DNA from 4 places in the Streptomyces sp. NPDC048353 genome. Region 4 is predicted to be linked to each of the others. Evidence: riboswitches for the same ligand, from Rfam matches in the RefSeq annotation. Region 4 holds a riboswitch; each other region holds the start of a gene.

The links. A riboswitch is a leader RNA that binds a small molecule or an ion and turns the genes downstream of it on or off. The one in region 4 is predicted to bind cyclic di-AMP.
Region 1: it holds a riboswitch for cyclic di-AMP, as region 4 does, so the genes downstream of both, ACZ6RC_RS15715 (C40 family peptidase) here and ACZ6RC_RS27400 (transglycosylase family protein) in region 4, are expected to answer to the same signal.
Region 2: it holds a riboswitch for cyclic di-AMP, as region 4 does, so the genes downstream of both, ACZ6RC_RS12450 (M23 family metallopeptidase) here and ACZ6RC_RS27400 (transglycosylase family protein) in region 4, are expected to answer to the same signal.
Region 3: it holds a riboswitch for cyclic di-AMP, as region 4 does, so the genes downstream of both, ACZ6RC_RS17790 (LysM peptidoglycan-binding domain-containing protein) here and ACZ6RC_RS27400 (transglycosylase family protein) in region 4, are expected to answer to the same signal.

The regions. Positions count from the first base shown of each region.
Region 1 covers NZ_JBVJGU010000004.1:95,250-102,606, forward strand. Annotated here, with positions in the region: gene ACZ6RC_RS15695 (adenosylmethionine--8-amino-7-oxononanoate transaminase) at 1-809, opposite strand, end outside; gene bioB (biotin synthase BioB) at 802-2,112, opposite strand; gene ACZ6RC_RS15705 (8-amino-7-oxononanoate synthase) at 2,257-3,438, shown strand; gene ACZ6RC_RS15710 (ATP-binding protein) at 3,608-4,060, shown strand; gene ACZ6RC_RS15715 (C40 family peptidase) at 4,143-4,619, opposite strand; cyclic di-AMP (ydaO/yuaA leader) riboswitch at 4,623-4,795, opposite strand; gene ACZ6RC_RS15720 (ABC transporter permease) at 5,416-6,405, opposite strand; gene ACZ6RC_RS15725 (TetR/AcrR family transcriptional regulator) at 6,512-7,132, shown strand; gene ACZ6RC_RS15730 (urease subunit gamma) at 7,273-7,357, shown strand, end outside.
Region 2 covers NZ_JBVJGU010000003.1:480,154-487,510, reverse strand. Annotated here, with positions in the region: gene dxs (1-deoxy-D-xylulose-5-phosphate synthase) at 1-710, shown strand, start outside; gene ACZ6RC_RS12470 (aspartate aminotransferase family protein) at 707-2,125, shown strand; gene ACZ6RC_RS12465 (helix-turn-helix domain-containing protein) at 2,232-2,879, shown strand; gene ACZ6RC_RS12460 (DUF6126 family protein) at 2,900-3,055, shown strand; gene ACZ6RC_RS12455 (tyrosine-protein phosphatase) at 3,122-3,943, opposite strand; cyclic di-AMP (ydaO/yuaA leader) riboswitch at 4,335-4,492, shown strand; gene ACZ6RC_RS12450 (M23 family metallopeptidase) at 4,495-5,454, shown strand; gene ACZ6RC_RS12445 (SGNH/GDSL hydrolase family protein) at 5,656-6,423, shown strand; gene ACZ6RC_RS12440 (STM4011 family radical SAM protein) at 6,410-7,276, opposite strand; gene ACZ6RC_RS12435 (STM4012 family radical SAM protein) at 7,283-7,357, opposite strand, start outside.
Region 3 covers NZ_JBVJGU010000004.1:578,704-586,060, reverse strand. Annotated here, with positions in the region: gene ACZ6RC_RS17805 (phosphocholine-specific phospholipase C) at 1-1,455, shown strand, start outside; gene ACZ6RC_RS17800 (hypothetical protein) at 1,510-2,082, opposite strand; gene ACZ6RC_RS17795 (PadR family transcriptional regulator) at 2,079-2,525, opposite strand; cyclic di-AMP (ydaO/yuaA leader) riboswitch at 2,909-3,068, shown strand; gene ACZ6RC_RS17790 (LysM peptidoglycan-binding domain-containing protein) at 3,071-3,973, shown strand; gene ACZ6RC_RS17785 (hypothetical protein) at 4,041-4,811, opposite strand; gene ACZ6RC_RS17780 (Type-2Aa cytolytic delta-endotoxin) at 5,028-5,606, opposite strand; gene ACZ6RC_RS17775 (phosphoribosyltransferase family protein) at 5,742-7,073, opposite strand; gene ACZ6RC_RS17770 (phosphatase domain-containing protein) at 7,247-7,357, opposite strand, start outside.
Region 4 covers NZ_JBVJGU010000008.1:273,203-280,559, reverse strand. Annotated here, with positions in the region: gene ACZ6RC_RS27410 (FtsB family cell division protein) at 1-174, opposite strand, end outside; gene eno (phosphopyruvate hydratase) at 276-1,562, opposite strand; gene ACZ6RC_RS27400 (transglycosylase family protein) at 1,872-2,561, opposite strand; cyclic di-AMP (ydaO/yuaA leader) riboswitch at 2,564-2,736, opposite strand; gene ACZ6RC_RS27395 (transglycosylase family protein) at 2,996-3,955, opposite strand; gene ACZ6RC_RS27390 (cytochrome P450 family protein) at 4,135-5,397, opposite strand; gene ACZ6RC_RS27385 (nucleoside triphosphate pyrophosphohydrolase) at 5,533-6,507, opposite strand; gene ACZ6RC_RS27380 (SurA N-terminal domain-containing protein) at 6,622-7,266, opposite strand; gene ACZ6RC_RS27375 (GtrA family protein) at 7,348-7,357, opposite strand, start outside.

The sequences.
Region 1 (7,357 bases), on a different contig from region 4:
TCGGGGGAGACGCCCGCGTGGTCCGCCGCGAACAGCGCGCCGGTCCGGCCGAACCCGGTCGCGATCTCGTCGAAGATCAGCAGGACGTCGTGCGCGTCGCACGCCTCGCGCAGCACCCGCAGGTACTCCGGGTCGTGGAAGCGCATGCCCCCGGCGCCCTGCACGACCGGCTCCACGATCACCGCGGCGACCTCGTCCGCGTGGCGCCCGATCTCCTCGCGCAGCAGCTCCGCGTACGACTCCTCGTACGCGGCCGGCGGCGGGCCGACGAAGACCTGGCGCTGCAGCACGCCGGACCAGAGCTCGTGCATCCCGCCCTCGGGATCGCAGACCGACATCGGGGTCCAGGTGTCGCCGTGGTAGCCGCCGCGCCAGGTGAGGAGCCGCTGCTTGCCGGGCCGCCCCACCGAGCGCCAGTACTGCAGGCACATCTTGGCGGCGACCTCGACGGCCACGGAGCCCGAGTCGCTGAGGAAGACGTGCCGCAGGGGCTCCGGCGTGATCTCGATGAGCCGGGTCGCGAGCCGGACGGCCGGCTCGTGGGTGAGGCCGCCGAACATGACGTGGCTCATCCGGTCCAGCTGGCCCCGCACCGCGTCGTTGAGCACCGGATGGTTGTAGCCGTGGATCGCCGACCACCACGAGGACATGCCGTCGATCAACTCGTCCCGGCCGTACGCGGGTTCGGCGAGCCGCAGCCGTACCCCGGAGGCGGACGCGACGACCAGCGGGTCCGTACGGCCCGGCATGGGACCGTACGGATGCCAGACGTGCGCCCGGTCCAGGGCCAGCAGGTCGCTCTCACGCATTCGGCGCGAGGTCCGTTCCGGCACCCCGGCGGCGGACCGCCACCAGGTCGGTACGCGCGTTCGACGCCTCGGCGGCACCGGCCCCGACCCCGGCCCCGACCTCGGCGCCGGCCGCGGGAACCTCGTCGGCCTCCGGCGCCGAAGCGCCGCCGCACGGACCGCAACCGCCGTCCGCCCCGGCCTCGGCGTGCGAGCCGCAACCCCCACCGCCGCCGGCTCCGGCGTGCGAGCCGCAGCCCCCGCCGGTCCCGGCCTCGGCGTGCGAGCCGCAGCCGCCCGCCGCTGCGGCGAGCGCGTCGGCACGGTGCCGGGGCAGCGTCGTCGTGCCCGCGCCCTCGACCTCGAAGCCGGCGTCCGCGATCATGTCGAGGTCGGCCTGGCCCGCCTGGCCCTCGCTCGTCAGGTAGTCGCCCAGGAAGATCGAGTTCGCGATGTTCAGCGCGAGCGGCTGCATCGAGCGCAGGTGCACCTCGCGGCCGCCCGCGATCCGGACCTCCACGTCCGGGCAGACGAACCGCACCATCGCCAGGATCCGCAGACAGCGCTGCGGGGTGAGGTTCCACTCCTTCGCGAGCGGCGTGCCCTCGAACGGGATCAGGAAGTTCACCGGGACCGAGTCCGAGTCCAGCTCACGCAGCGCGTAGACGACGTCGACCAGGTCCTCGTCGCTCTCGCCCATGCCCGCGATCAGCCCCGAGCAGGCCGACAGACCCGCGTCGTGCGCCTTCCGCACGGTGTCGACGCGGTCCTGGTAGGTGTGGGTGGTCGTGATCTCGCCGTACGTCCCCTCGGACGTGTTCAGGTTGTGGTTGTACGCGTCGGCGCCCGCGGCCCGCAGCCGCTCCGCCTGGCCGTCGGAGAGCAGACCGAGGCACGCGCAGACCTCGACGCCCTCGTTCTGCTCCTTGATCGCCTCGATGGTCTTGCCGACCCGGTCCACGTCCCGGTCCGTCGGGCCGCGGCCGCTCGCCACCAGGCAGACCCGCTTCGCGCCGCCGGCCACACCGGCGGCGGCGGCCTGGGAGGCCTCGTCGGGCTTCAGCCAGGTGTACTTCAGGATCCCGGCGGTCGAGCCGAGCCGCTGGGAACAGTACGAACAGTCCTCCGGGCAGAGGCCGGACTTCAGATTGACCAGATAGTTGAGCTTCACCCGGCGCCCGAACCACTGACGGCGCACCTTGCCGGCCGCGGCCACCACATCGAGCAGTTCGTCGTCGGAGGTCGCCAGCACGGCGAGCGCTTCTTCACGGGTCGGCAGCTCGCGCCGCAGCCCCTTGTCCACCAGCGTGTTCAGCAGGTCCATAAGGGCTGATCCTGGCCTACGGCACGCCCCCCGGCCAAGGAGGAACCGAACAACAGCGCCGGATTGAGGTGTGTGGATGGCCACACTCTGACCTCGGCCACGGGCGGTTAGGGTCTGTGCGCTGCCTACAAAAGGATCTGGCCCATGCACCGGGACGCGCACACGCCGGACGAGGACCCGCGCCGGACTCCGTTCGACTGGACGGACACGGAGGCGCGCCGCCGCGCGGAGGCCGGTCTCGTGCGGACGCTGCGGCCGCGCGCCGCCGAGGCGGAGCCGCTCGACCTGGCGGGCAACGACTACCTCGGCCTGACCCGGCGCCCCGAGATCACCGAGGCCGCCGCCGAGGCCGCACGGCGCTGGGGCGCGGGCGCGACCGGCTCGCGCCTGGTCACCGGGACCACCCGGCTGCACACCACGCTCGAACGCGCACTCGCCGACTTCTGCGGTTTCGAGGCGGCCCTCGTCTTCTCCTCCGGCTACGCCGCCAACCTGGCCGCGCTGACCGCGCTCACCGCCCGGGACTCGCTGATCGTCTCCGACGCCGCGAACCACGCCTCGATCGTGGACGGCTGCCGCCTCTCCCGTGCCGAGACGGCCGTGGTCCCGCACGCCGACCCCGACTCCGTGCGCAAGACCCTCCAGGCCCATGACGGCCGCCGGGCCCTCGTGGTGACCGACTCGGTCTTCTCGGTGGACGGTGACCGGGCGCCGCTGCCCGAACTCGCCGCCGCCTGCCGCGCCCACGGCGCCGCGCTCGTCGTCGACGACGCCCACGGTCTGGGCGTGCTCGGTGCGGGAGGCCGCGGCGCGCTCCACGCCGCCGGACTGGCGGGTGACCCGGACGTGGTCGCCACCCTGACCCTGTCCAAGTCCCTCGGCAGCCAGGGCGGTGCCGTCCTCGGGCCCGCCCGGGTCATCGAGCACCTGGTCAACGCGGCCCGGACGTTCATCTTCGACACGGGCCTCGCCCCGGCCGCCGTGGGCGCCGCCCTCGCGAGCCTGCGCCTGATCCAGGGCGATCCCGCTCTCGCGGAGCGGGCGAGGACGGTCGCCACGACCTTGCACCGTCTGCTCACCGACGCCGGCCTGACCGCCGCACGCCCGGACGCGGCCGTGGTCTCGGTGCGGGCCCCGTCACCGGAGGCGGCGCTGCGATGGGCGGCGGACTGCCGCGAGGAGGGCCTGGCGGTGGGCTGTTTCCGGCCGCCGTCGGTGCCGGACGGCATCTCCCGGCTGCGGCTCACGGCGCGCGCGGATCTGGGTGACGACCGGATCGCCCAGGCGGTGGACACCATCGTCAGGACGGCCCCGCGCGCGGTGTAGGCCGTGCCCGGGCCGTCCCCGGCGGCCCCGCGACACGCCCGAGTTCACCGCTTCGGGGGACTGATATCTGCATATCTTGGGCGATCGGCCCCTATGGCGGCACGATCGGTGGCACGCTGACGCGACGTGCAGTCCGGGGCGTGCCCCCGGTGGGAAGGACAGCGTCGCCATGGCAGACCATCAGGAAGCATCCGTCACGCTGCCGAGCGATCCCGCCTCGGTGTCCGCCGCCCGCAGATACGTGGACGACGTCCTCCGGGAGTGGGGGCTCGAGGACGACAGCGACACCGGCGACACGGTCCGGCTGATCGTCTCGGAGCTGGCCACCAACGCCGTCCAGCACACCTTCGGGCAGTCGCCCACCTTCACCGTCGACGTCCGGCTGGAGCGCGAGGAGCGGTTGTACGTCGGGGTCACCGACAGCCACCCGCGCTGGCCGCGAAGACTCCCGGCCGCGGTCCAGCAGGACAACGGCCGGGGGATGGTGATCATCCGTTTCCTCGCGGCGGAGGCGGGTGGCCGGCTCTCGGTCACTCCGACCGACGAGGGCGGCAAGACGGTCTGGATCGACCTGCCCTGGGCGCTCCGGCGCCCGGTCTCGGCGCCGCTCGCGGGGACCTGACCGGGCGTCGGGCCGCGGCCCCCGGCTCCGCGGCCGGCGGGGCGCCCTCAGCCGGTCTCCGGCAGCGCGGTCGGACGACCCGTCAGCGGACCCTGCCGTAGTAGATCTTCGAGGACCAGATCTTGTCGAGCTTGACCCAGGAGCCGGTCTTGGGGGAGTGCCAGATCCTGTTCTGACCGGCGTAGATGCCCACGTGGTAGACCCTTCCCCCGGAGTGGAAGAAGACCAGGTCTCCGTGCTTCCTGCTGGAGGCGGAGATGTGCTTGGTCTTGTTGTACTGCTGCTGCGCCGTACGGGGCAGTGACTTGCCCGCCTTCTTGTACGAGTAGACCGTGAGCCCCGAGCAGTCGAACCGGCTGGGTCCGGACGCGCCGTACTTGTAGGGCGCTCCCTTCTTGGAGGCGGCGACGCTCAGGGCCTTGTTGGCGTGTGAGGTCGCGGCCTGGGCCTCTGGTGCGGCACCTGGTGCCAGCAGCGTGCCGCCGACGGCGGCGAGGGTGAGAGCCGAGACGGCTCCGGCCCGGGACAGCAGGGACGGGACATGAATCTGCGCGGTCATGCGCAACCCTTCGTCAGCCGCCTGTGAAGGATGACCTGTCGGGTTCGGGCAGGCGAAGATGCCCGGCCGCGGCTGCGGCTTCACCCCGAGGAACGGCCCACGTGCCCGGTCGTCCCGTGTTGCTCGGGTCCTCCACTCCTGCCGATCCACCTCTGTCGACCAGACGTCCGGGACAGCGGCAGGACTCGGCGTCCGCCCGGACCGCCCCGCCGTGGTGGCGGGGGCTTGTCGTCGTCACGGATCTTGACCCACATCCGGGGTGAAATCCGAGTTGAAACGGCGATATGTGAGGCTCCTCACGACTGACCCGTTCGGGTGGACAAGAAGGTTTCGTGATCTTCAGAGGTTTGCCCAAGGGGCCCCGCACCAGGGGTGGAACGCCTGATTCAGCCAGATGTGTACACCTGCCGTGCAACCCGCCCCGGTCATATGTGGATTCGTCGACTACGCCGAACGGGGGAGGGATTCTGCGCACCTCGTGGGCCGAGTGGACCTCGACACGACACGCGGGAATGTCAACTCGCCGGAGTCCTCGGAAGAGTGACCCGTTCCGCCCGCCGCTCGCCGTCCGAACGGTGACCCGTTCCGCCCGCCCCTCGCCGTCCAGCACGCGCAGCGCACAGGCCGGCGGGTCGGCGTGCACCTCGCTCTCGCCCGCAGGGGGAGCCGATCTGCAGCGAGATGCCCCTCGCGCCGGCCCCTTGGAACCGAGCCGCGTGCCCGCCCCTGCGCGCACGCGAAAGCCGCGTGCCCCCGTCCGCTACAGCGGGGGCACGCGGCCGTTTTCGTGGGGGCGTCAGCCCACCGGGGCCGGCTGCGGCGCCGGAGTGGTCTCCGGCTCGGTGGCCGGCCGGGTGCGGCGGCCGCCCAGGGCGACCGCGGCGAGGCCCAGCGCTGCCCAGACGCCGAGCACCAGGAGCGGTGAGCCCGCGCCCGCGCCGTCGAAGAAGGCGACCGACCGCAGCGCCGATCCGCCGGCGCCCGGCGGCAGCAGCTGACCGAGCGCCCCGGCGGGCGCCGGCAGCAGTTCGGGCGCGCTGGCCGCACCGGAGAACGGGTTGCCGAGCAGCACCATCAGCAGCGCCCCGAGGCCCAGGCCCGGCTTGCCGAAGAGGGACGCGAGTCCGGCGAGCGTCGCGCCGATGGCGAGCACCGTCAGTCCGAGGACCCCCGCCTCGGCCCACCAGCTCCCGGTGAGCGCGCCCAGCCAGCTGTGGGCGAGCGTGGCCCCGACGATCCCGGCGAGTGCCGCCGCGCCGGCAAGGGCCAGGACCGCCCGCCCGCGGCGCAGGCCCAGGACCGTGGTGACGACGCCCGAGGCCGCTCCGGCCAGGATGAGGGGGAACAGGCTCGAGCCGAACGCGCTGCCGCGCGGGTCGTCGGCCGGGGTGGGGACGACGTCGGTCACCTGGACGGGCGCGCCGGCGGGGAGCTGCGCGGTGACCGCCTCGCGCAGGAGCCCCGCGACGACCGGGCTCGCGGCGGACGCGGTCAGCAGCCGGGGCCCTTGCGGGGTCACGACCACCGCGCCGTATACGACCCGGTCCTCGATCGCCCTACGGGCGGCCTCCTCGGAGTCGTAACGGTGGACCTCGAAGGCGCCGTCGTGCTCGGCGAGGCGCTGTTCCAGCGGGGCGGTGGCGGTGGCGGGGCCGGCGACGCCGAGCGGCAGGTCGCGCGGGGCGAGGCGCGCGGCCGGCCAGGCGAAGGCCCACAGGGCCAGGGCCGCGACGACCGGGATCAGCACCATCACCGCGACGGTCTTGCGGGTGCCGGTGGCAGACATGGCGACTTCCGTTCAAAGAGAAGGATCGTTCGTTTTAGGCTCTGAGCCCACTGTCCCTCCGGCGTGGCCGCTTGTCAAGAATGAATGTTCGTTTTAAATTCGGACCATGGCCCGCGTCTCTCAGGAACACCTCGACGCCCGCCGCCGTCAGATCCTCGACGGCGCCGCGCGCTGCTTCGCCCGCAACGGCTTCCACGCCACCTCCATGCAGGACGTCCTCAGTGAGGTGGGCCTCTCGGCCGGTGCCGTCTACCGCTACTTCCGCGGCAAGGAGGAGCTGATCGCCGCCATCGCGTCGGAGGCGTTCGACGGCATCCGCGGCGCGTTCGAGGAGGCGTCGCTGACCGTGCCGCCGCCCACCCCCGACGTCCTCCTCGGCCGGGTCCTGCGGATCTTCCTGGAGGAGCGCGTCGCGGGAGCGGACCGCCAGGCCTTCGCGCGGCTGATCATCCAAGTCTGGTCCGAGACGCTGCGCGACGAACGGCTCTACGCGACCCTTTCCGAGGGCTACCACGGCATGCGCCAGGCCTGGGCGCTGCTGGTCGAGGCCTACCGCGCCAACGGCCTCATGGCGGCGGACGTCCCCGCCGACCACGTGGCCCGCACCCTCATCGCCACCGCCCAGGGCTTCATCGCCCAGCAGGCACTCTTCGGCGACGTGGAGGTCGGGGTCCTGGAGGACGGGCTGCGCGGACTGATGTCCATGGAGACGCAAAGCCCGAGTTAACGCGTCGGAAAAACTTCCGCCCTAACGTGCAATGTCTGACCCGGCAGCGCATCACCGCAGCTCAACAGAGTGTTGAAGATCGGTAAGGTCCGCTGCTGTCCGGGAGGGAACCGCCCGGTGGACGACTGTGAGGTGGAAGCGTGCAACTGACCCCGCACGAACAGGAACGACTGCTCATCCATGTGGCGGCGGACGTGGCCGAGAAGCGCAGAGCGCGCGGAGTGA
Region 2 (7,357 bases), on a different contig from region 4:
CCTTCCTCAACCGCGCCTTCGACCAACTCCTGATGGACGTCGCCCTGCACAAGTGCGGCGTCACCTTCGTCCTCGACCGGGCCGGTGTCACCGGCACCGACGGCGCCTCCCACAACGGCGTCTGGGACCTCTCCCTCCTCCAGGTCGTCCCCGGACTGCGGATCGCCGCCCCGCGCGACACCGACCGGCTGCGCGCCCAGCTGCGCGAGGCCGTCGACGTCCACGACGCGCCGACGCTGCTGCGCTTCCCCAAGGAGACGGCGGGCGAGCCGATCCCCGCCGTGGGCCGGATCGGCCGGATGGACGTGCTGCGCGACGAGCCCGATGCGGAGGTCCTGCTGGTCGCCGTCGGCGTGATGGCCGACACCTGCCTCCGTACCGCCGACCTGCTCGCCGACCGCGGAGTGCGCTGCACCGTCGTCGACCCCTGCTGGGTCACACCGGTCGACGCCCACCTCCCCCCGCTCGCCGCCCGGCACCGGCTCGTCGCCGTCGTGGAGGACAACAGCCGTACGGGAGGGGTCGGCGCCGCCGTCGGCCAGGCGCTGCGCGACGCGGACGTCGACGTGCCCCTGCGGTCCTTCGGGATCCCCGAACAGTTCCTCGCCCACGCCAGGAGGAGCGAGGTGCTCGCCGACCTCGGGCTCACCCCGGTGGAGATCGCCGGACGGATCAGCGCCGCCCTGGCACACAAGGAGAAGGCTCGATGAACGACGCCATGGGCCACGCGACGGACCGCCCCGAGGGCGCCTTCGATCTCCGGGCGCTGCTGGCCGCCCGCGGCGCCGAGCGGTACGAGCTGCACACCCGGCACCTCAACCACCAGCTGCCGCGCATGCTGCACACCCTCGGCTTCGACAAGGTGTACGAGCGGGCCGAGGGCGCCCACTTCTGGGACGCCGAGGGCGGCGACTACCTCGACATGCTGGCCGGCTTCGGCGTCATGGGCCTCGGCCGGCACCACCCCGTCGTCCGCAAGGCCCTCCACGACGTCCTCGACGCCTCGCTCGCCGACCTCACCCGCTTCGACTGCCAGCCCCTGCCCGGACTGCTGGCCGAACGGCTCCTCGCCCACAGCCCCCACTTGGACCGGGTCTTCTTCGGCAACAGCGGCACGGAGGCCGTGGAGACGGCGCTGAAGTTCGCGCGGTACGCCACCGGACGGCCGAGGATCCTCTACTGCTCGCACGCCTTCCACGGCCTGACCACCGGCTCCCTCTCCGTCAACGGCGAGAAGAGCTTCCGCGACGGCTTCGCCCCGCTCCTGCCCGACACCCCGATCGAGCTGGGCGACCTCGACGCGCTGGAGCGGGAGCTGCGCGCGGGGGACGTCGCCGCCTTCGTCGTGGAGCCCATCCAGGGCAAGGGCGTCCAGGAGGCCCCGCCCGGATTCCTGCGCGCGGCCCAGGAGCTGCTGCACCGGCACGGGGCGCTGCTCATCGCCGACGAGGTGCAGACCGGGCTCGGCAGGACCGGCGATTTCTACGCGTACCAGCACGAGGACGGGGTCGAGCCCGACCTGGTCTGCGTCGCCAAGGCGCTCTCCGGCGGGTACGTCCCCGTCGGGGCGACCCTGGGCAAGGACTGGATCTTCAAGAAGGTGTACTCCTCGATGGACCGGGTGCTCGTCCACTCGGCCAGTTTCGGGTCGAACGCGCAGGCCATGGCGGCAGGGCTGGCCGTGCTCTCGGTGATGGAGTCCGAGGGGACGGTGGCGCACGCGCGGCGGATGGGCGAGCTGCTGTCCTCGCGGCTGCGGGAGCTCGTCCCGCGCTACGAACTCCTGCACGAGATCCGCGGCCGGGGCCTGATGATCGGGATCCAGTTCGGGCGTCCCTCCTCGCTCGGGCTGCGCGGCCGGTGGACCATGCTGCAGGCCGCCCGCAAGGGACTCTTCGCCCAGATGGTGGTCGTCCCGCTGCTCCAGCGGCACCGCATCCTGACCCAGGTGTCGGGGGATCACATGGAAGTGATCAAACTGATTCCGCCGCTGGTGATCGACGAGACGGACGTGGAGCGGTTCATGACCGCCTTCACGGCGGTGATGGACGAGGCGCACGGGGGCGGCGGACTGATGTGGGACTTCGGCAAGACGCTGGTCAAGCAGGCCGTCGCACAGCGCTAGCGGCGGCCCGGCACGGCCCCGCACGGTCGGGCGCTGCTGGCCGGGGCGGATTTGCCCCTGAGGCAAGAAACTTGCCTCAGGGGAAAGACCCTGGCGCAATGGGGGCATGGAGCACCTCCCCGGGGAGCCGTCCCCGGACCCCCTCGCGCCGGACGGCCCGGACGAAGCCGGCGCGCTGCCCGACATGGCCCCCCAGCTGCGGGGGCTGCGCCGACGGCGCGGGCTCACCTTGGAAGTCGCGGCCCGGCGGGCCGGGCTCTCCCCGGCGCACCTCTCGCGCCTGGAGACCGGCCGGCGCCAGCCCTCGCTGCCGATGCTGCTCGCGCTGGCCCGTATCTACGGTACGACGGTCTCCGCGCTCCTCGGCGAGGTGCCCCCCGAGCGCGACCCGGTCATCCGCGCCGGCCGGTCCGAGCCGGTCGAGGCCGACGGCTGGATCTACCACCAGGCGGGCGGAGCCGGCCGCGCCCTGCAGGCGCTCCGCGTCCACGTGCCGTACGCCACCCGCTCCGACATCGTGCGCGTCCACCCCGGCGAGGAGTGGCTGCACGTGATCGACGGGCGGGTGCGGCTCTCCCTCGGCGGCGCCGTGCACGTCCTCGACCCGGGCGACAGCGCCCATTTCGACTCGCTCACGCCCCACCGCATCGGCGCCGCCACGCGCGGGGGCGCCGACCTGCTCTTCGTCCACACGCTGATGCAGAGCCCCGCGGCCGAGACCTGTCTCGGCGACACGACCGCCCGCCCGCGATGAGCCCCCGGAAGGGATCCGACATGTCCGACAAATCAACTGCGGTCACCGGCGAGGAGCGTGGGGGCGGCAAGTTCCCCAAGGGCCTGGTCCTGCGGCTCTTCGCCTATCTGGTGGCCGGGCACCTCTTCGCCGGCTTCCTCTACCTGCTGTTCCTGCTCGGCGGCCAGAACCAGTAGCGGACCAGGAGCGGGGCCGGGCCTCCGGGCCCGGCCCCGCTCGCTCGTCGCGCCGGTCCCGGCCGCTCAGACCTCGGTGGGCCCGGTCACCAGGCTCCGGCGCAGGCGCTCCCGTGTCTCCGGGGAGAGCCCGAGGCCCTGCGAGAGATACGCCTCGACCGTGCCCCAGGTCTGCTCCATCGTCTCGAAGGCCGCCCGGAGGTACTCCACCCGCGCGTCGAAGAGGGGGCTCAGCAGCTCCATCACCTCGGGCGCCATGGCGTCCGCCGAGGTGGAGCTGCGGCGGATCTTGTAGCGGCGGTGCGGGTCGTTCGACTTGACGTAGTCCGCCTCGATCGCCTCCCGCTCGACGCCCACCGCGAGCAGCGAGATCGCGATGGAGAGCCCCGCCCGGTCCTTCCCGGCGGCGCAGTGCATCAGCGCGGGAACGCTGTCGTCGGCCATCGCGTGCAGGACGCGGCTGTGCTCCGCCGTCCGCTCGACCACCATCTTCCGGTAGGAATCGGACATTCGGTCGGCCGCCTTGCCGTCGCCGAGCGCCTCGCGCAGCTGATCCAGTTCGCCGCCGCTGACCAGCTTCCAGAACTCCTTGCCGTCCGCCGGGTCGTTGAGCGGGATGTTCACGTTCCGCACGCCGGGCAGCTCGACGTCCGCGCCCTCCACCTTCCGGTCGGCCGCGTTGCGGAAGTCGAAGACGGTGTGCAGCCCCAGGCCGGCGAGGAAGGCCGCGTCGTCCTCGGTGGCATGGGCGAGGTGGCCGCTGCGGTAGAGGCGTCCGAACCGGACCGACCCGCCGTCCTCGGTCGGCAGGCCGCCCACGTCCCGGAAATTGCGGACCCCGGTCAGCTCGGGTTCGGTCGACGAGACCTGGGGCAGCTGCTGCGTCACGAGTGCTCCTGAAGGTTGGCGGACTTCGACGATACGAGATCGGTTCCAGGGGCAATCATTCCGGGTGGCGAGCCGGGCGCACACCCCTCGGACGGGAATGGGTGTTCTGTCCGAATTAGGGCCTTGGTGATAACGCGCCCTGATTGCAGGGGAGATGGGTTTCGACGCGTGAGCAGCGTCTCACAGGTGACGGACCGTGCCTGATCGTCTTCCGCAAACGCCCTGCGAGAAAAGGATGTCGAGAGTCCCGCATCCACGGAGGGTGACCGGAATTCCGGACGTAAATCGCTCCTCCGAATGGGCGGGGAAAAGAGCGGCTTGTTCACGCCGACCCCGCTCGTCTACGGTCACCGTCAATCCGGTCGGACCGCCGAATCCTGCCACCGTCCGGAATCCGCACCCACCCACGTACGGCAGGAGCGGGGGACCCAGGTAGTACGCCGATCCGGTCGATCCGGAACGGCTTGGGGTGAAGTCGCGAGCGATCGCGACCGGGCAACTCCAGCCCGAACCCGACAGCTCACCTCGTAGGCGACGGAGAGGAATTCGCCATGCCCGCGAAGGGTAAGCACCGCCGTCCCAAGGTCAACCCGATCACGCGCGGATTCGTCGCCGCCGGAACGGGCGGCGCCGTCGTCGCCCTGCCGCTCCTCGGCGCGACCGGAGCCCACGCCGCCGAGAAGTCCGCCCCGACCGTGACCCCCGAGCAGGCCGTCGCCGCCGTGGCCGCCGCTCCCGCGAAGGCGCCGGCCGCCCCCGCCGCCGCCAAGGCGAAGCCCACGACGTACTCCGTCGTGGCGGGCGACTACCTGTCCAAGATCGCCTCCGAGCACCACCTGGCCGGCGGCTGGAAGAAGCTCTACCAGGACAACCGCCAGGTCGTCGGCGAGAACCCCTCGCTGATCTTCCCCGGCATGAAGCTCAGCATCGGCGCGAAGTCGACGGCCGAGGCGCCCGCCCCGAAGGCCAAGGCCCCCAAGGCCGCGCCGAAGGCCGCCCCCAAGGCCGAGAAGTCCTCCGCCGACGCGTCCGAGACCCGCAGCTCCCGCAGCGCCGAGCGCACCGAGCCGGCGCCCGCCCAGGAGCAGCCCGCCCAGGCCGCGTCCTCCGGCTGGGTCGCCCCCGTCAGCGGCGGCATCTCCACCCAGTACCGCGCCTCGGGCTCCATGTGGTCCTCCGGCTACCACACCGGCGTCGACTTCATGGCCTCCTCCGGCACCTCCGTCAAGGCCGTCGGCGCGGGCACCGTCCACTCCGCCGGCTGGAGCGGTTCGTACGGCAACGAGGTCGTCATCCAGCACGCGGACGGCACCTACTCGCAGTACGCCCACCTCTCCTCCCTCTCCGTCTCCACCGGCCAGTCCGTCAGCGGCGGCGACGAGATCGGCCTGTCGGGCTCCACCGGCAACTCCAGCGGCCCGCACCTCCACTTCGAGATGCGCACCGGGCCGAGCTACGGCTCGGACATCGACCCGCTCGAGTACCTCCGCCAGAAGGGCGTCGGTATCTGACGCACCCCACCCGGAATCGCCTTCTCTCCGGGTGCGCACCGGGCCCGGCACCTTCGTGCCGGGCCCTTCGCGTATTCCGCCTTGGCGCAATCTTGACCGGTGGCATATCTCACCCTCCGTCAACCCCTCCTTACGGTCGCGTAGGTCACACCCGTAAAGGAAAGATGTGCTCCCGTGGCAGACGATTCGAGATCAAGAGACATGGACGTATTCGGGTCGTACGCGGCGATCGGAGACAGCTTCACCGAGGGCGTGGGAGACCCCGGCCCCGGCGGGAGCTTCCTCGGCTGGGCGGACCGTTTCGCGGTCCTCCTCGCCGACCGGCTGCCGGAGAACGACGCGTTCCGTTACGCCAATCTGGCCGTGCGCGGACGCCTCCTCGACCAGATCGTGGCGGAGCAGGTCCCGCGGGCGAAGCAGCTCGCCCCCGACCTGGTGACCTTCTGCGCGGGCGGCAACGACATCATCCGGCCCGGCAGCGACCCGGACGCCGTCGCCGAACGCTTCGAGCGCGCCGTCGCCGACCTCACCTCCGCCGTCGGCACGGTCATGGTGACCACCGGTTTCGACACCCGCGACGTACCCGTGCTGCGCCATCTGCGCGGCAAGATCGCCACCTACACCGCCCACGTCCGGTCCATCGCCGACCGCTACGGCTGCCCGGTCCTGGACCTGTGGTCGCTCAAGTCCGTCCAGGACAGGCGGGCTTGGGACGGTGACCGGCTGCACCTCTCGCCCGAGGGACACACCCGCGTCGCGCTCCGCGCCGCCCAGGTCCTCGGCATCGAGGTACCGGCCGACCCGGACCAGCCGTGGCCGCCCCTGCCCCCGCGCGGCGCGCTCGACCTGCGCCGCGACGACATCCTGTGGGCCAGGGAGTACCTCGTGCCGTGGATCGGCCGCCGGCTGCGGGGCGAGAGCTCGGGCGACCACGTGGCGGCCAAGCGGCCCGACCTCATGCCCCTCTAGGACCGCCCGGCGGCGCCGCCGGGATCCGCTCCAGGACCCCGCCCGCGAACACGTCGTACAGCGGCAGCGACTCCAGATGGACGTAGCCGATGTGGCAGTCGCAGACGGAGAGCGGGCAGGCGCGCGGGCGCAGGGCGGCGCGGTAGGAACCGTCGTAGAGACCGCCCAGCTCGGCCTTGACGAAGTGGCAGCGCCGGACCGTCCCGTCGCCGTCCACGGAGATCACCGACTCGCCGGTCCGGCAGGGGAGACCGGCCGAGCGGTGCGGACGGCGGCTGTACGGGAAGAGGGGGTCGAGCGCCGTCCAGGCGTCGGCCTCCTCGTCGGTGTAGGCGTACCCCTCGGCGGCGTTGATCCAGAGGTAGACCTCGGACGGCAGCTCCGCCCGCAGCCGCACGGCGTGCTCCCGGTGCTCCGGCAGTCCGACGACCCCCACGCTGAACCGCGTCCCCCGGGCCGCCAGCTCACCGCACTTGGCGAGGAACCGGTCGTAGGGCGTCTGGCCGGGGTGGTACGTGCACCAGAGCGCGAGGGTCCGGGGGTCGGCCTCCGCCAGCCAGTCGGTGCGGCAGCTCAGGTTGGTCTGGATCGCGACCCGCTCGACATGCGGCAGCCGGGACAGCTCGGTGAGCGTCCGCCGGTACCAGGAGCGGACCAGCCCCTCGCCCCACGGGGTGAACAGGATCCGCAGCCGGTCGCCGGTCTGCCCGGCCACCCAGGCGGAGAACCGTTCCAGCGCGGCCCGGTCCGCGCGGAGTTGCTCCCGGCTGTCGCGCCGCTTGGCGAAGGGGCAGTACGGACAGTCGTAGTCACAGGAGGCCAGCGGCCCCCGGTACAGGATCGTCAGGTCCACGCGGCCCTACTTCGGCTCGTAGGCGGCCATCGCCGCCCGCACGGCGGGGGAGAACAGCTCGGGTCCGATCCCGTCCGAGTG
Region 3 (7,357 bases), on a different contig from region 4:
GACGCCTCCAGCAAGGACGGCGGGGAGGAGTCGGGGCTCACCTGGGAGACGTACGCCGAGGCCCTGCAGCGCGCCGGGGTGACGTGGAAGGTCTACCAGAACGCGCAGGACAACTACGGCGACAACGGCCTGGCCTACTTCAAGAGGTTCACCGACGCCCGGCCCGGCGACCCGCTGTACGACCGGGGCATGGGGTCCGTGCCCAAGGTCACCGGTTCGACGCCGGACGACATCGCCGCCGCCATCCGTGCGGATGTCGTCGCCGGCACGCTCCCCCAGGTGTCCTGGGTCGTCGCGAGCGAGGCGTTCTCGGAGCACCCGTACGCCCCGCCCGGCGACGGCGCGCACTTCGTGGACCTGGTGTACCGCGCCCTGGCCGCCGACCCGGAGGTCTTCGACGGGACGGTCCTCTTCCTCAACTACGACGAGAACGACGGCTTCTTCGACCACGTGCCGCCGCCGGTCGCCCCGCCGGGGACGCCGGGCGAGTACCTCGACGGCGTGCCGATCGGCCTCGGCTTCCGGGTCCCGATGGTCGTCATGTCCCCGTGGACGCGGGGCGGCTGGGTCAGCTCGGAGGTCTTCGACCACACCTCCGTCCTGCGCTTCATGGAGACGTGGACGGCGGCCATCGGCAAGCCGGCCGCCTGTCCGAACATCAGCGCCTGGCGCCGCAAGGTGACCGGTGACCTCACGGGGGTCTTCGACTTCGCCCGGCCGGTGTACGGGGTGCCGTCGGGGCTGCCCTCGACCGCCAAGGTGATCGGGCAGTCCACGTGCGGTCCGCTGCCGAACCCGGTTCCGCAGGACAACGCGCTGCCCGCGCAGGAGCCGGGCACGCGTCCGGCGCGCGCCCTGCCGTACCAGGTGAACGGCAACCTGGACCGGTTCGAGTTCGGGACGGGGGGCAAGATCCTGGCCTGGTTCTCGATGACGAACCAGGGCGAGCAGGCCCGGCGGGCCGCGCACTTCACGATCCACCCGCACCAGCACCGGGACACGGCGGCCTGGCAGTACACCGTGGACCCGGGCTCGACGTCGTCGGACTACTTCAACATCGGGACGGGCTCGGGGTCGGGGAAGTACGACATCTCGATGATGGGCCCGAACCGCTTCCTGCGCCGCTTCATCGGCGACGCGTCCAAGGCGGGCCGGGCGGTCGAGGTCGCGTCCCGCTTCGCGACGGAGCCCGGCACCGGGAAGACCGCCGTCTACTTCAGGCTGACCAACAGTTCGGCGGGCCCGGTGACGTTCACGATCCGGTCGAACGCCTACCGCTCGGACGGCCCGTGGACGTACACGGTCGCGGCGAACTCCTCGCGTGAGGACCACTTCAACGCGGTGGCCTATCACGGGGGTTGGTACGACTTCACCATCCTGGCGGACATCGACGGCACCTGGTCCCGCCGCTACACCGGCCACATCGAGACCGGCGCGCCGAGCGTGACGGGCTAGCTTGGGCTCGGCGCGGGGCTCGGGCATCCGGGTACGGCGCCGGGCTCGGGCGGGTCAGGTGTGGGCCGGGGCGAGCGGCGCGCGCTTCTTGTTCCGGGCCTCCGCGACGGCGTACGCGCATCCCGGCAGGACCAGCAGCACGCTCGCCCACAGGGGCATCCGGAACAGCGGGTCGACGCCGGCGAGGCTGTCGGTGATCACCAGCGCCGGCAGGCCGACGACGAGCGCGACGAGCCAGCCCTTGCCCAGCCCCAGGGAGCCTCGGCGCAGCTCCAGCGCGACGGTCGTCACGGCGATGGCGCCCCAGAAGGCCGTCCGGCCCGGGGTGACGTCCACGCCCGCCGTCCAGTGGCGCAGGTGGGCGAGCAGCAGCAGGAGGCCCGCCATGAAGGTGATCATGGCGGCGAGGCGCGCCGCGCGGCGGTGGAGCGGCCTGCGCGCCCGGGCCCAGGAGGCGGCGAACGCCGTGACGTCCTCGCCGACGACGTCACGCGGCGTGCGCCCGGCGGCCTCGGCGTCCTGGAGGTGCGCGGCCAGCTCGGCGAGCATGTCGCGGAGGGTCGCGTCGTCGATGCCCCGGTACTCCCAGTTGCTGCGGCATATCGCGAGTACGCGTTCGGTTGTCATGTGGTCTTCTCCCCCGTGGGTGCGTCGGTGTCGGGCGGCTCGCCGGTCCCGGCCGCGGCTTCGGCCCGGGCCTCGGTCGGGGCCCGGTCGGTGGTCGCGGTCAGGATGCGGCCTGCCTGCGCGGAGAACTCCCGCCAGACGGTCCGCCCACTGTCCAGTTCGGCCCGGCCGGCGCCGGTGAGCCGGTAGTACTTGCGGGGCGCGCCGCCGCTGGAGGACGGCGCGCGATAGGACTCGACGAGCCCGGCCCGCTCCATCCGGGCGAGCAGCGGATAGATGCTGCCCTCGCTCACCAGCTCCAGGCCGCTCTCCGTGAGCGCTTCGACGAACTCGTAGCCGTAGCGCGGCCGTTCTCCGATCAGGGAGAGCAGGCACAGGTCGAGCACCCCGCGCAGAAGCTGACTGCGCCGCTGGTCACCGGCGCCCGGCAGCTCCTTTGTCATGCGGTGCATGGTAGTGGTGACTACCTTGCGCCGCAAGACAGCCCTTTCCAGGTCCACCACCCCCCTGAACTATCGCCCCAAAAGGGATATTCAGGTTTATTGGCCGCATTACCTTATTGTTTGCACACTCCGGAGAACAAGCGATAAAGAACGACATTACTGACTCAGTGACGTGAATCACGACGATGCGTGGAACCGTGCCCACCCACCCGTCGACCCCGTACCGCGCAAGGAAGTTCGGCACCGCCCGACGCCCGATCGAGGGCCACGTCACACAAGGCGCGCGCATTCCGCAATTAACCGCGTCATCGGAGACTTGTTTTCGCCGACATTTCTCGCCTACGGTCACCTGCATTCGGACGGATCGCCGAATCCTGCCACCGCCCGAAAGACCACCTATTCACCCGTCGGCAGGAGCGGGGGACCCACTTTTCTCTCCGGTTCGGGATTCCGGATCGGATCGGGGTGAAGTCGCACGCGTGCGGCCGGGCATCTCCAGCCCGAACCCGACAGCTCACCCCGCAGGCGCCGGAGAGGAACCCATCATGCCTGCACACGGTAAGCACCGGCGCCCCAAGCACCGAACCCTCACCCGCGGTCTCACCCTGGCCGGCACCGGCGGCGCGGCCCTGGCCCTGCCCCTGGTCGCGACGGCCGCCGCCCACGCCGCGCCCGCCCCGGCTTCCGCAACCCCCACCGCCATTGCCGCGGAGAGGACCGTTTCCAGCGCCGCGGAAAAGATCAAAGAATCGATTCCCGCCGCTGCCGCTTCGACCGCCCGCACCTATACGGTCGCGTCCGGTGATTCCCTTTCCTTGATCGCACAGGAACAGGGCATCCGGGGCGGCTGGAAGGTTCTCTACACCACCAACCGAAGCGTTGTCGGTGACAATCCGTCACTTATTCACCCGGGTCTCGAACTGACGATCCGCAAGCAGGCGGCCGCCGCGCCCAAGGCCCCCGCGAAGGCCAAGGCGACGCAGCCCAAGGCGAAGGCCAAGGCCAAGCCGAAGAGCGCGACGAGCACGAGCACCGAGCGCGCCAGCCGCTCGCAGGAGCGCGGCGCCGCCCCCGTGAAGGCTGCCCAGCCGGCCGCTCCCGCCGCCGCGCCCGCCGCCCCGCGCTACAGCAACGACCTCGACGGCTGGATCCGCGAGTCGCTCGACATCATGGCCTCGTACGGAATCCCCGGCAGTTACGAGGGCATCCAGCGCAACATCATGCGGGAGTCCTCGGGCAACCCCCAGGCCATCAACCTCTGGGACTCCAACGCCGTGAAGGGCACCCCCTCGAAGGGCCTGCTCCAGGTGATCGAGCCGACCTTCCTGGCCTACCACGTCCCCGGTACGTCGATGGACCTCTTCGACCCGGTCGCGAACATCACCGCCGCCTGCAACTACGCGGCCGACCGCTACGGCTCGATCGACAACGTCAACGGCCCCTACTGATCCTCCCTTCGGGGGCGGACACGGCAGGGCTCCCGGCCGCTCGGGGGCCGGGAGCCCCGCCGTCCGCTCAGCGCGCGATGTCCGCCGCCGGGCCCATCACGATGACCGGCTCCTTCATCGGGTCCAGGGCGCGCAGGAGCTCGGGCATCACCTCGCGGGCGAGCGAGACGCACGCCTGGGTGGGCCCGCCGTGGTCGACGTGGATCCACACCCCGCCGCCCTTCGCCGCCCCGAGGGGCCGCTTCTTGTTCAGCGGACTCGTCCCGGGGATCCGGTTGTAGTCGATGGCGATCACATAGTCGAAGGAGCCTTCCAGCGGCTCTCCGGCGAAGCCCGTGCCCTGGAGGGCGAACTCCTCGTCCTGGTCGTACGGCAGCAGTGAACCGGGGTCCGGGAGCCGACCGCCGGCGTCCCCGATGCGGAACACCCCGATGGGTGACCGCAGATCGCCGGCCACGTGCTCGTCGGTCCAGCCGCGCAGCGCGTTGTGGGCGGGCCACGGTCCTGCGACGCGGTTCCACCGCCTGCTCGGGTCGCGTTCGTAGAGGACGGCCTCGGCCTCGTTGGTGGTCGTCGTCGCGCCGAGCACGACCAGGGCCTGGGTGGTGCCGGCGGGGAAGGCCGCACGCGTGGACGGACCGACTCCGGGAAGGCGGTCGACCCAGGCGGGTTCGGGCCTCGGGGCCGGAGGGCGATGGGGTACGGAGTCGCGGTCGCCCGGCGGTCCAGCCGCTCCCCCGGCGGGTGGCGGGGGCGGGGCCCCGGTACAGGCGGCGAGGAGCAGCGCCGCGCACAGGGTGGTCGTCAACGCTCGTACGGCGGCCTTGCGGACAGGCATGGGACAGCATCCTCCGAGGCGGGGGGAGCAACGCAGCGATCCGTACCCGATCCGCGTCCGACTCTGTCCCCGGTCCCGCACACTCACCCGTCCAGGGCACGCGGCCGGCCGACGCGCCTGGTGAGGCCGCGGATCTCTGGCCTCCGGCCGGGACGGTCGGCTGCTTCCGGCCCGGGACGGCGGGCCGGGGCGGGTGTCCGCCGATTCCTCGGAGGGTCAGGCGGCCAGGCCCAGTTCCTGGCGTACCACGATCGCGTTGAGGCGGATCGCGAACGGGACGATGTCCTCGATCCCCAGCGTGCCGACCCGTGCCTTGTCCAGCCCGAGCGTCACGTCGATGCAGAAGGCGATCGCGTACAGGTACGCACCGGTCTCCTCGTCCTGCAGGGCGAAGAACAGGTCGCGGTAGTACGACGTGCGGTCCTCGGTCTCCTCGTAGTACGACAGCCCCGGCTCGCCCTCCTGCGCGGCGAGGCCGGTGAAGGCGTGGACCAGCTCCTTCTCGATGGTGTCCCAGAAGGAGGCGTCCGCGAACTCCTCCGGGAGCGCCTGCCGGACGGCCTCCTTGAGGGAGAGCACCATAACGAGGACGGGGGCGTTCTCCTGGAGCCCCCAGCCGCGGACCATCTTGACGATGGCGCTGTCCGGTATCGCGGCGGCGGCCTCCCTGATGTTGTCGAAGTCGAAGTTGACGGTCGCCGGGGCGATCGCCTCCTGGAACAGCCGGTCGACGGCCCGGGCCTGGGCGAGATGGTCCGGGCCCACCTCGATGACGGTCTTGAAAGCGGCGGCCATGACTCCTCCTGTGGTGTGGCGGTGATCAAGAGGCGTCAGTATGCCGAGGGGAGGGGCGCCGGGTCGAAGGCGTCCCGCCGTGCGGACGCACCGGGTCGACGGCGCCGCCCTAGGGCCACGGGGCGATCGGTCCGCTCACGCGCCGGGTGCGGCCGGGGGCCGGCGGGTGAAGTGGGCGGCGAACCAGCGGGCGGCGAGGTCGCCGACCCGTTCCAGCGCGCCCGGCTCCTCGAAGAGGTGGCCGGCGCCGGGCACGACCTCGAGCCGGTTCTCGCAGCGGAGTCCCGCTCGGGCCTCTTCGTTCAGGTCGAGGACCAGCGGGTCGGCTCCGCCCACGATGAGGAGGGTGGGGGCGCGGACCGAGGCCAGGTGCGGGCCCGCCAGGTCCGGGCGGCCGCCTCGGGAGACCACGGCGGCGACGGAGGAGGAGGGGTCGGCCGCGGCGCGGAGGGCGGCGGCCGCGCCGGTGCTGGCGCCGAAGTAGCCGAGCGGCAGCCCGTCCGTCGCCTGTCGTTCCGCGAGCCAGGTCGTGGCGCGGGCGAGCCGGTCGGCGAGCAGGGCGGTGTCGAAGACGAGGGCGCGGTCGTCCGCCTCCTCCTCGGTGAGCAGGTCGAAGAGGAGCGTGCCGAGACCGGCGTGGTTCAGGATGTCGGCCACGGCCCGGTTGCGGGGGCTGTGCCGGCTGCTGCCGCTGCCGTGGGCGAAGAGGACGATCCCCGCGGCCCCGCCGGGGACCACGAGGCGGCCCGTGAGCGCCGCCCCGCCCAGGGGGACGCGTACGTCGGTGTCCTCCCGTGGGGCCGCGGCGGGCGGGTCCTCGCCGACCGCCTCGGCGGGGCGGCGGCGGTCCAGGCAGGCGAGGACCTCCTCGTCGGGGGTCTGGGAGAAGTCGCCGTAGAACTGGCCGATCGCGTAGAAGGACTCGGGGTCGTGGACGCAGACCGTCTCCTCCGCCTCTCCGTGGACCCGGCCGGACCAGCCGCGCGGAGCCACGGGGACGGCGAGCACGATCCGTGCGGCGCCCCGGGCCCGTACCACCCGGCAGGCGGCCAGGGCGGTGGCTCCGGTCGCCATGCCGTCGTCCACGACGAGCACCGTCCGCCCGTCCACGGGGAGCGGCCGGCGGCCCCGGCGGTAGCGGTGGCCGCGTTCCTCCAGGACCGCCCGCTCGCGTTCCTCCACCACGGCGAGGTCGCGCTCGGACGCGCCGGTCTCGCGCAGCACCCGCTCGTTGACCACGCGGACGCCGCCCTCGCCGATGGCCCCCATGGCCAGTTCGGGCTGGTAGGGCGCCCCCAGTTTGCGTACGAGACAGATGTCCAGGGGGGCGCCGAGGGCGTCGGCGACCTGCGCGGCCACCGGCACTCCACCGCGCGGGAGCCCGAGCACCACGACGTCCCGGCCCTTGAGGTGGTCCAGTCGGGCGGCGAGCTGCCGGCCCGCGTCGGTGCGGTCGGTGAAGTACACGGTGGTCGCCTCCCGGGTCTGGAGGAGCGGACGCGCGGGCGGCCTGGAGCCACGAGCGGCCCCCGCCCCCGGCCGGACGTCGGATGCCCGCCGAGGGGCGGGGCGGCCGGGTCGGCGCCCATGCGTCCAGGGTAGACGCGCTGGGAGGTGGCCCGTGGTCCCGTGAGTGCTTCCTAGAAGTTGCCGTAGTTGACCTGCCAGGTCGGCAGACCCATGCGCCGCCAGACGGCCACCACCCGGTCCCGGTCGTCCAGGGAAACCCGTACGGCGTACCGGTGGCGTAC
Region 4 (7,357 bases):
GAGCGCCACGACCAGCGAGCAGACGATCAGGGCGAGGAGGGCCGCGCGGCCGGTGAGCCGGGAGCGGCGGGCCTGACGGCGGGTCTGGGAGCGGTAGACACGGGCGGCGGTCTGCTCCCCGAGCAGCCTGATCCGGGTCGCGGTCGAGAAGCGGTCCCGGTTCTTCGCGGCCATGTCGTGTCGCCTCCCCTGTCCGTTCCCTCACGCGCGTACGTCCCCGCACACGGTACGGGACCGGGTGCGGGGACGTACGGAAGCTACCTGCGGGAGGTCGTTCAGCCCTTGAAGCGGGGGAACGCGCTGCGGCCGGCGTAGACCGCGGCGTCGTCGAGGATCTCCTCGATGCGCAGCAGCTGGTTGTACTTGGCGACGCGCTCGGAGCGGGCCGGGGCGCCGGTCTTGATCTGGCCGCAGTTGGTGGCGACGGCGAGGTCGGCGATGGTGACGTCCTCGGTCTCGCCGGAGCGGTGGGACATCATGCACTTGAAGCCGTTGCGCTGGGCCAGCTCGACGGCGTCCAGGGTCTCGGTCAGCGAACCGATCTGGTTGACCTTCACCAGGAGGGCGTTGGCGGACGCCTCCTCGATGCCGCGGGCCAGGCGCTCCGGGTTGGTGACGAAGAGGTCGTCGCCGACGAGCTGCACCTTGGCGCCGAGCTTCTCGGTGATGACCTTCCAGCCGGCCCAGTCGTCCTCGAACAGCGGGTCCTCGATGGAGACCAGCGGGTAGGAGGCGACGAGCTCCTCGTAGTACTCGGTCATCTCGGCGGCCGAGCGGGACTTGCCCTCGAACTCGTACGAGCCGTCCTTGTAGAACTCGGAGGCGGCGCAGTCGAGCGCGAGCGCGATGTCCTTGCCCGGGACGTAGCCGGCCTGCTTGATGGCCTCGAGGATGAGGTCGAGCGCGGCGCGGTTGGAGTCCAGGTTCGGGGCGAAGCCGCCCTCGTCGCCCAGGCCGGTGGAGAGGCCCTTGGTCTTCAGGACGGACTTGAGGGTGTGGTAGACCTCCGTGCCCCAGCGCAGCGCCTCGGAGAAGGACTCCGCGCCGATCGGGGCGATCATGAACTCCTGGATGTCCACGTTGGAGTCGGCGTGCGAGCCGCCGTTCAGGATGTTCATCATCGGAACGGGCAGCAGGTGCGCGTTCGGGCCGCCGAGGTAGCGGAAGAGCGGCAGGTCCGACGCCTCGGAGGCGGCGTGCGCGACGGCGAGGGAGACGCCGAGGATGGCGTTGGCGCCGAGCGAGGACTTGTCCGGGGTGGCGTCCAGGTCGAACATCGCCTGGTCGATCAGGCGCTGCTCGGTGGCGTCGTAGCCGACGAGCTCCGGGCCGATCTGCTCGATGACGGCGAGGACGGCCTTCTCGACACCCTTGCCCTGGTAGCGGTTCGGGTCACCGTCGCGAAGCTCGAGGGCCTCGAACGCACCGGTGGAGGCGCCGGACGGAACAGCAGCACGGCCGGTGCTGCCGTCGTCGAGGCCGACCTCGACCTCGACCGTGGGGTTGCCTCGGGAGTCCAGGATTTCCCGGGCTACGACGACGTCGATGGACGGCACGAGCATCTCCTTCTGGGATGTGAAGCTAGATGTGAAGCATGCGGCGCAGGGTCTCTTTGGCCTTGCGGCAAGAGCCTAACCGGCTCCGGGGCTCCCGTCGGCCGGGCGCCCGCCCGCTGGGACGAAAAAGGACCCGGGGGCATGCATATGGGGCCAAAGGCCCTCAGATCTACTCGGCGGTAACCACGGGTGGGGCCCGGACGCGCGGAACCCCGGCCCGCAGCGCTCGGGGGAAGGGCGCTGCGGACCGGGGTGGTCACCGCGGGAGGGTCGTGGGGCCCGTGCGAGCCGCCGGACGCGCACGGGCCGCCGGGCTCACTTCAGGTGGAGCTGCTGGCCCGGGTAGATCAGGTCGGCGTCGTCGACGATGTCCTTGTTGAGCTCGAAGAGCTTCGCCCAGCCGCCCTTGACGTCGTGGGCGGCGGCGATGGTGCTCAGGGTGTCGTCGGCCTTGACCTTGTACTCGCCGTCACCCTTCTCGACCTTCTTGCCGGTGGGGGTGGTGACGGTCTTCTTCGGCGCGGCCTTCTTCTCCGCCTTCGGCGCGGTGCGCTTCTCGCTGCGGGTCGTCGGCTGCTCGGCCTTGCGCTCCGGCGCGGGGGCGGCCTGCTCGGCGGAGCCGCCGTCGTACGAGGCGCCGGAGAGGCCCACGCCGCAGCTCGGCCAGGCACCCTTGCCCTGGCCGGCCAGGACCTTCTCGGCGACCTGGATCTGCTGCGACTTGGAGGCCTGGTCGGCGGAGGCGGCGTACGCGGTGCCGCCGTAGGCGGCCCAGGTGGAGGCCGAGAACTGCAGGCCGCCGTAGTAGCCGTTGCCGGTGTTGATGGACCAGTTGCCGCCGGACTCGCACTGGGCGACGGCGTCCCACTCGGAGGACGTGGCGGCGGAGGCGGAGCCCGCGGTCATCAGCGGGGCGGCGACGGCGACACCGGCGACGCCGACGAGCGCGACGGCGCGGGTGGCCTTGGAAGCGCGACGGTGCTTGCCCTTACCCGAAAGCAGCATGGAGTTCTCCTCACCGACGCCTGCGAGGTGAGCTGTCGGGTTCGGACCAAGTGAGTTGTCCGGCCGCGTGACCAGCACGCGGCTCCACCCCAAGCCGGTGTTCCGGCCGTCTCTCAACGGCCGGGACCGGCGCTTACCTTGGGTCCCCCGCTCCTGCCTACGGCGCTTGCGCGACGACTGTTCCCATCGACCGACGGCAGGATTCGGCGTTCCCGGTCGACGAGGCCCGCGGTGGCGAGCGGTGTCGACCGTAAACACAGACCCCCGTGAAGTTCAAAGAGGTCCATAGGGGAGAAATCACCCCTCCTTGCCCCTGCCCAAAAGCCGTTTACGCAGGTGAGAGGCGACAGGAGCAAACTTTGCGGACGTGACACGCCAGTTGGGGCAAAGAGACCCTTGTCTCACTTGCACAGAACCGGACATACAGCCCCTAACTACCCCTGCGCGGGGACGGTTTCGGGGGTCAGGTCGAGGCTCTGGCCAGGGAGGATGAGGTCCGGGTCGGCACCCACCGTTCCACGGTTGGCGTCATAGAGGGCGGTCCAGCCGCCGGGCAGCTCGTTCTGCTGGGCGATCTCGGTGAGGTTGTCCCCCGGCTTGACGGTGTATTCGTCCGCAGTGCCGGGAGTGCCCGTATTGTCCACAGGCTTCCCGGGGGTGGCGTCCTTTGTCGTCCCGTCAGTCCCGGTCGCGCCCTCGGTCGGCTCGGCGCCCTCGGCCGGCTCGCCCGGCGAGGCGTGACGGCCGCCCTCGCGGCTCGCTTCCGTACCGCTTTCGCGCGTGGTGTCCGTTTGGCCCGGCTCTTCGGGGGCGGCGCCGCCGCGGTGCTTGCCGGTGCCGGGGGCGACCGGCTCGGACGGGGTCCCGGACTCCGGCGCGCCGGTGGCCGTGGAGGCGTCCGGCGTCGCCGGGGTGGCGGGCGCGGACGTGGCGGGCGCGGACGCCCTGGGGGTGACGGGCGCGATCGGGGAGGTCCCCGGGGTGGCGGACGCGGACGGGAGGCCGTCGGTCCGGTTCGACTCCGCGGCCGGCCCGGTGGGCTCCTCCGGCGTGATCGGAGGCCCCGGGTCGACGTCGGGGGCGGTGCCGTCGTTGGTCAGACCGGCGATCGGGGCGCAGGTGGCCCACTCGGTGCCGCCCGCGGCGAACGCCCGCTCGGCCACGGTGATCTGCTGCGCCCGGCTGGCGAGGTCCGCACTGGTCGCGTACGACAGGCCGCCGTGCCGCTCCCAGGTCTCCTGGGTGAACTGGAGTCCGCCGTAGAGCCCGTTGCCGAAGTTGGCACTCCACAGGCCACCCGATTCGCACTCGGCCACCCGGTCCCAGGTGGCGACATCGGCGGCCGAGGCGGACCCGGCGCCGAGCAACGGCAGCGCGAGAGCCGATCCGGTCACGCCTGCGGCGACGACTATGGCGGGGGCCTGGCGGGGTCTGCGGTGACGTCCGTTCCCGGAGCGCATGCGAGGTGCCTTTCGCGTGACGGCTGAGACTGCGGTGAACGTAGCGGCATTCGAACGTCAGTCACAAGTCGATGCAGCGGAGATCACGTAAAAGTCACAGTCTTGATGGGCCGTCAGCTGCCAGAACGGGTGAACTCCACCGGAAGCGTGCGCAATCCACGCATGATGAGACCTCCGCGCCACCGCAGATCCGCCGGGTCGGCGGCGAGGCGGAGGTCCGGCAGCCGGGTCAGAAGGGTGGCCAGGGCGATCTGTCCTTCGAGCCGGGCGAGGGGGGCGCCGATGCAGTAGTGGATGCCGTGGCCGTACCCCAGGTGCTGGTTGTCGCGCCGGGACAGATCGAGGGTGTCGGGCGCGTCGAACCGCGCCGGATCGCGGTCGGCGGCGGCGAGCACGACGAGGACGGGATCCCCCGCCGGAATCTGCTGCCCGCCGATCGTCAGCGGCTCCAAGGCGTAGCGCCACGTGGCCAGTTCGACCGGCCCGTCATAGCGCAGCAGCTCCTCGACACCGGTCTCCAAGAGGCCCCGCTCCCCCGCCGCGAGCGACTCCTGCAGACGCGCGCGCTGGCCGGGGTTCCGCAGCAGGGCGTAGACCCCGTTCCCGACCAGATTGACCGTGGTCTCGAAGCCGGCGAAGAGCAGGATGAAGGCCATCGCCGCGGCCTCGTTCTCGGTGAGGTGCTCCCCGTGGTCCGAGGCCTTGATGAGCCCCGAGATCAGGTCGTCCCCGGGGTCGAGCCGCTTGCGGTGGATCAGCTCGGCGAGGTACCCGCGCATCTTCTTCACCGACCGCGCGACCCCGCCGCGCGGCCCGCCGCCGTGCCGGATCATCATCCCGGCCCAGTCCCGGAAGTCGTCCTGGTCCTCGCGCGGGACACCGAGCAGGTCGCAGATGGCGTAGATGGGGAGCGGGAAGGCGAACTCGTGGATCAGGTCGGCGCTGCCCTCCCGCGCGAACCCGTCGATGAGCCGGTCCGTCAGCTCCTGCACCCGGGGCGCGAACTCGGCGACCCGCCGCGGCGTGAACGCCTTCGACACCAGCCGCCGCAGCCGGGTGTGGTCCGGCGGGTCGATGTTGAGCAGGTGCGTCATCAGCTCGGCCTTGCGCTCCCCCGGGATCCCCGTCTTCCCCTTGGCGTGCGCGGACTCGGCGTGGTGCGCCGGGTTCTTCGACAGCCGCTGGTCGGCGAGCGCCTGACGCGCGTCGGCGTAGCGGGTCACCAGCCACGCCTCGACCCCGCTGGGCAGCTGGGCCCGGTGCACGGGGGCGTGCTCGCGGAGCCAGGCGTAGGCGGGGTACGGATCGGTCGCGAACTCCCAGGTGAAGAGCTCGGGAGCGGCGGGGAGACCGGAGACGGAGGGCTGGTCGTGCATGGTGCCGACAGTAACCGGCCGGGCCGGGGGCGGGGCGCCGGGCTGCGGGGCCTCCGCGGCGCGGAGCGCCCCGGCCGCGCGTCCGGGGGCCGCGAGGCGCCTCCCCTCCACAGTGCCCCCCTAGACCGTGAGGCCCTACACCGTGAGGCCCTCCGCCGCGCGGATCGTGTCGCGGTAGGCGCGGGCGGCCGCGCGGAGGGCCGCCTCCGGGTCGACGCCGTCCGCCTCCGCCCGGGCGGCGAGGGCGAGCAGTTCGTAGCCGATGCCCTCGCCGGCCGGAGGTTTCACGTCGAGGCCGGCCGTCCGGACCCGGCCGGCCAGCTTCGTGGCAAGCGCGAGGCCCGGCTGCCCGAGGGGCACCCCGTCCGTCACCGAGGCGCGCTGCTTCTCGGCGGCCTTGGTGCGCAGCCAGTGGGCCTTGACCTCCTCCGGGGTCTCGGCGGTCGCGTCGCCGAAGACGTGCGGGTGGCGGTGGATCAGCTTCTCCACGATCGTCGCGGCGACGTCGTCGACCGAGAAGGGCTCGTCCTCGTCCTCCTCGGCGATCCGGGCGTGGAAGACGACCTGGAGGAGGACGTCGCCGAGCTCCTCGCGCAGCTCGTCGCGGTCGCCGACCTCGATCGCCTCGACGAGTTCGTACGCCTCCTCGATGCCGTACTTCGCGAGCCCCTTGTGGGTCTGCCGGGAGGACCACGGGCACTCCCGGCGGATGCGGTCCATGACCTGCACCAGGTCGAGGAGGCGGGCGCCGGGCAGGTCGTACGAGCCGGGCAGCAGCTCCAGGTCGGGCATGGCCACCCGGCCCGAGCCGGCGAGCCGGGCGAGCCCGTCCGTCAGCGCCTGGTCGCCCTCGCCGGACGGCAGGACGACCACGGTCCGTCCGCCGGCGCACCGGTCGACGAGGTCCTGCGCGGTGGGCCGGGCGTGCTCGACGGTGATCCCGGCCTCGCGGAGGTACGGCAGCTGGGGGTGGTGCTCGTCGGCGCACACCACGCCGTCGGCGGCGCGCAGCGCCTGCCAGGCGGGCCAGGACAGCAGTCCGGGGGCCACGCGATGGCTGGCGGTGAGAAGGACGACACGACCGGTCCCGGCGGGTGCTTCAGCGTTCACCCTTCGACCTTACGCGGGCCCGGCGGGCGCCCGGTCCCCGCGTCCCGCCGCCCGCCCGGCCGGTGAACCGGGCCGTGGCGGCCGCTGCTCCTCGTCCGTTCCTCGTCCGTCCTGCTACGCGCCCGCCGGGACGGCCTGCGGGTCCTGGCTGATCTGGCGCAGCCAGGGCGCGGTGTAGGTGCCGAGCTGGATCTTCTCGTCGTCCCAGGCGCCGAACCGCGGGTTCACGTCGATGTCGAGGTCCTTGGAGGCGGCGGTGAAGACCTCGGTGAGCTTCTTCTGGCCCTCGGGGGTGTTGGCGATGCCGAGCTTGGCGGCGATCTTGTTCATGAGGACGGTGCGGCGGACGACCTCGTCGATCCGGTCGGGGGCGACCCCCTGCTGCTGGAGCAGCATCGCGGCGAGCTGGGCCTCGCCGCCGCTCTGCGCGGCGAACTCGCCGCGCGCCTTCTGGATCTCCCCGCGGCTGACGGTGATGCCGTGGTCGGCGCCGACCCGCTCCACCACCCGGTCGAAGATCATCACGTTGAGCTTCTCGCGGCTGAGGTCACCGGTGGCCTTGATCAGGTCCGCGGACTGGGGCGACTTCTGCTGGGCGGACCGTACGTCCCGCACCTGCGCCTGGAGGCTGGACACCTCGATCCGCTCGCCGCCGACGACGGCGGCGGCCCCCGGGTGGGCGTCGCTGCCGCAGGCGGCGAGCAGCGGAGCCGCGGCGAGGAGCGCGGCGGAGACGGAGAGCGCGGTGCGGCGGTGCAAAGGAGCCTCCCGGCGTGGGTCGTGCGGCAGTGGAACGACCTTGCGGTGATCGATGTTAGGCAGTCGCCGTGGCCGGGGCCACTACTTCGAA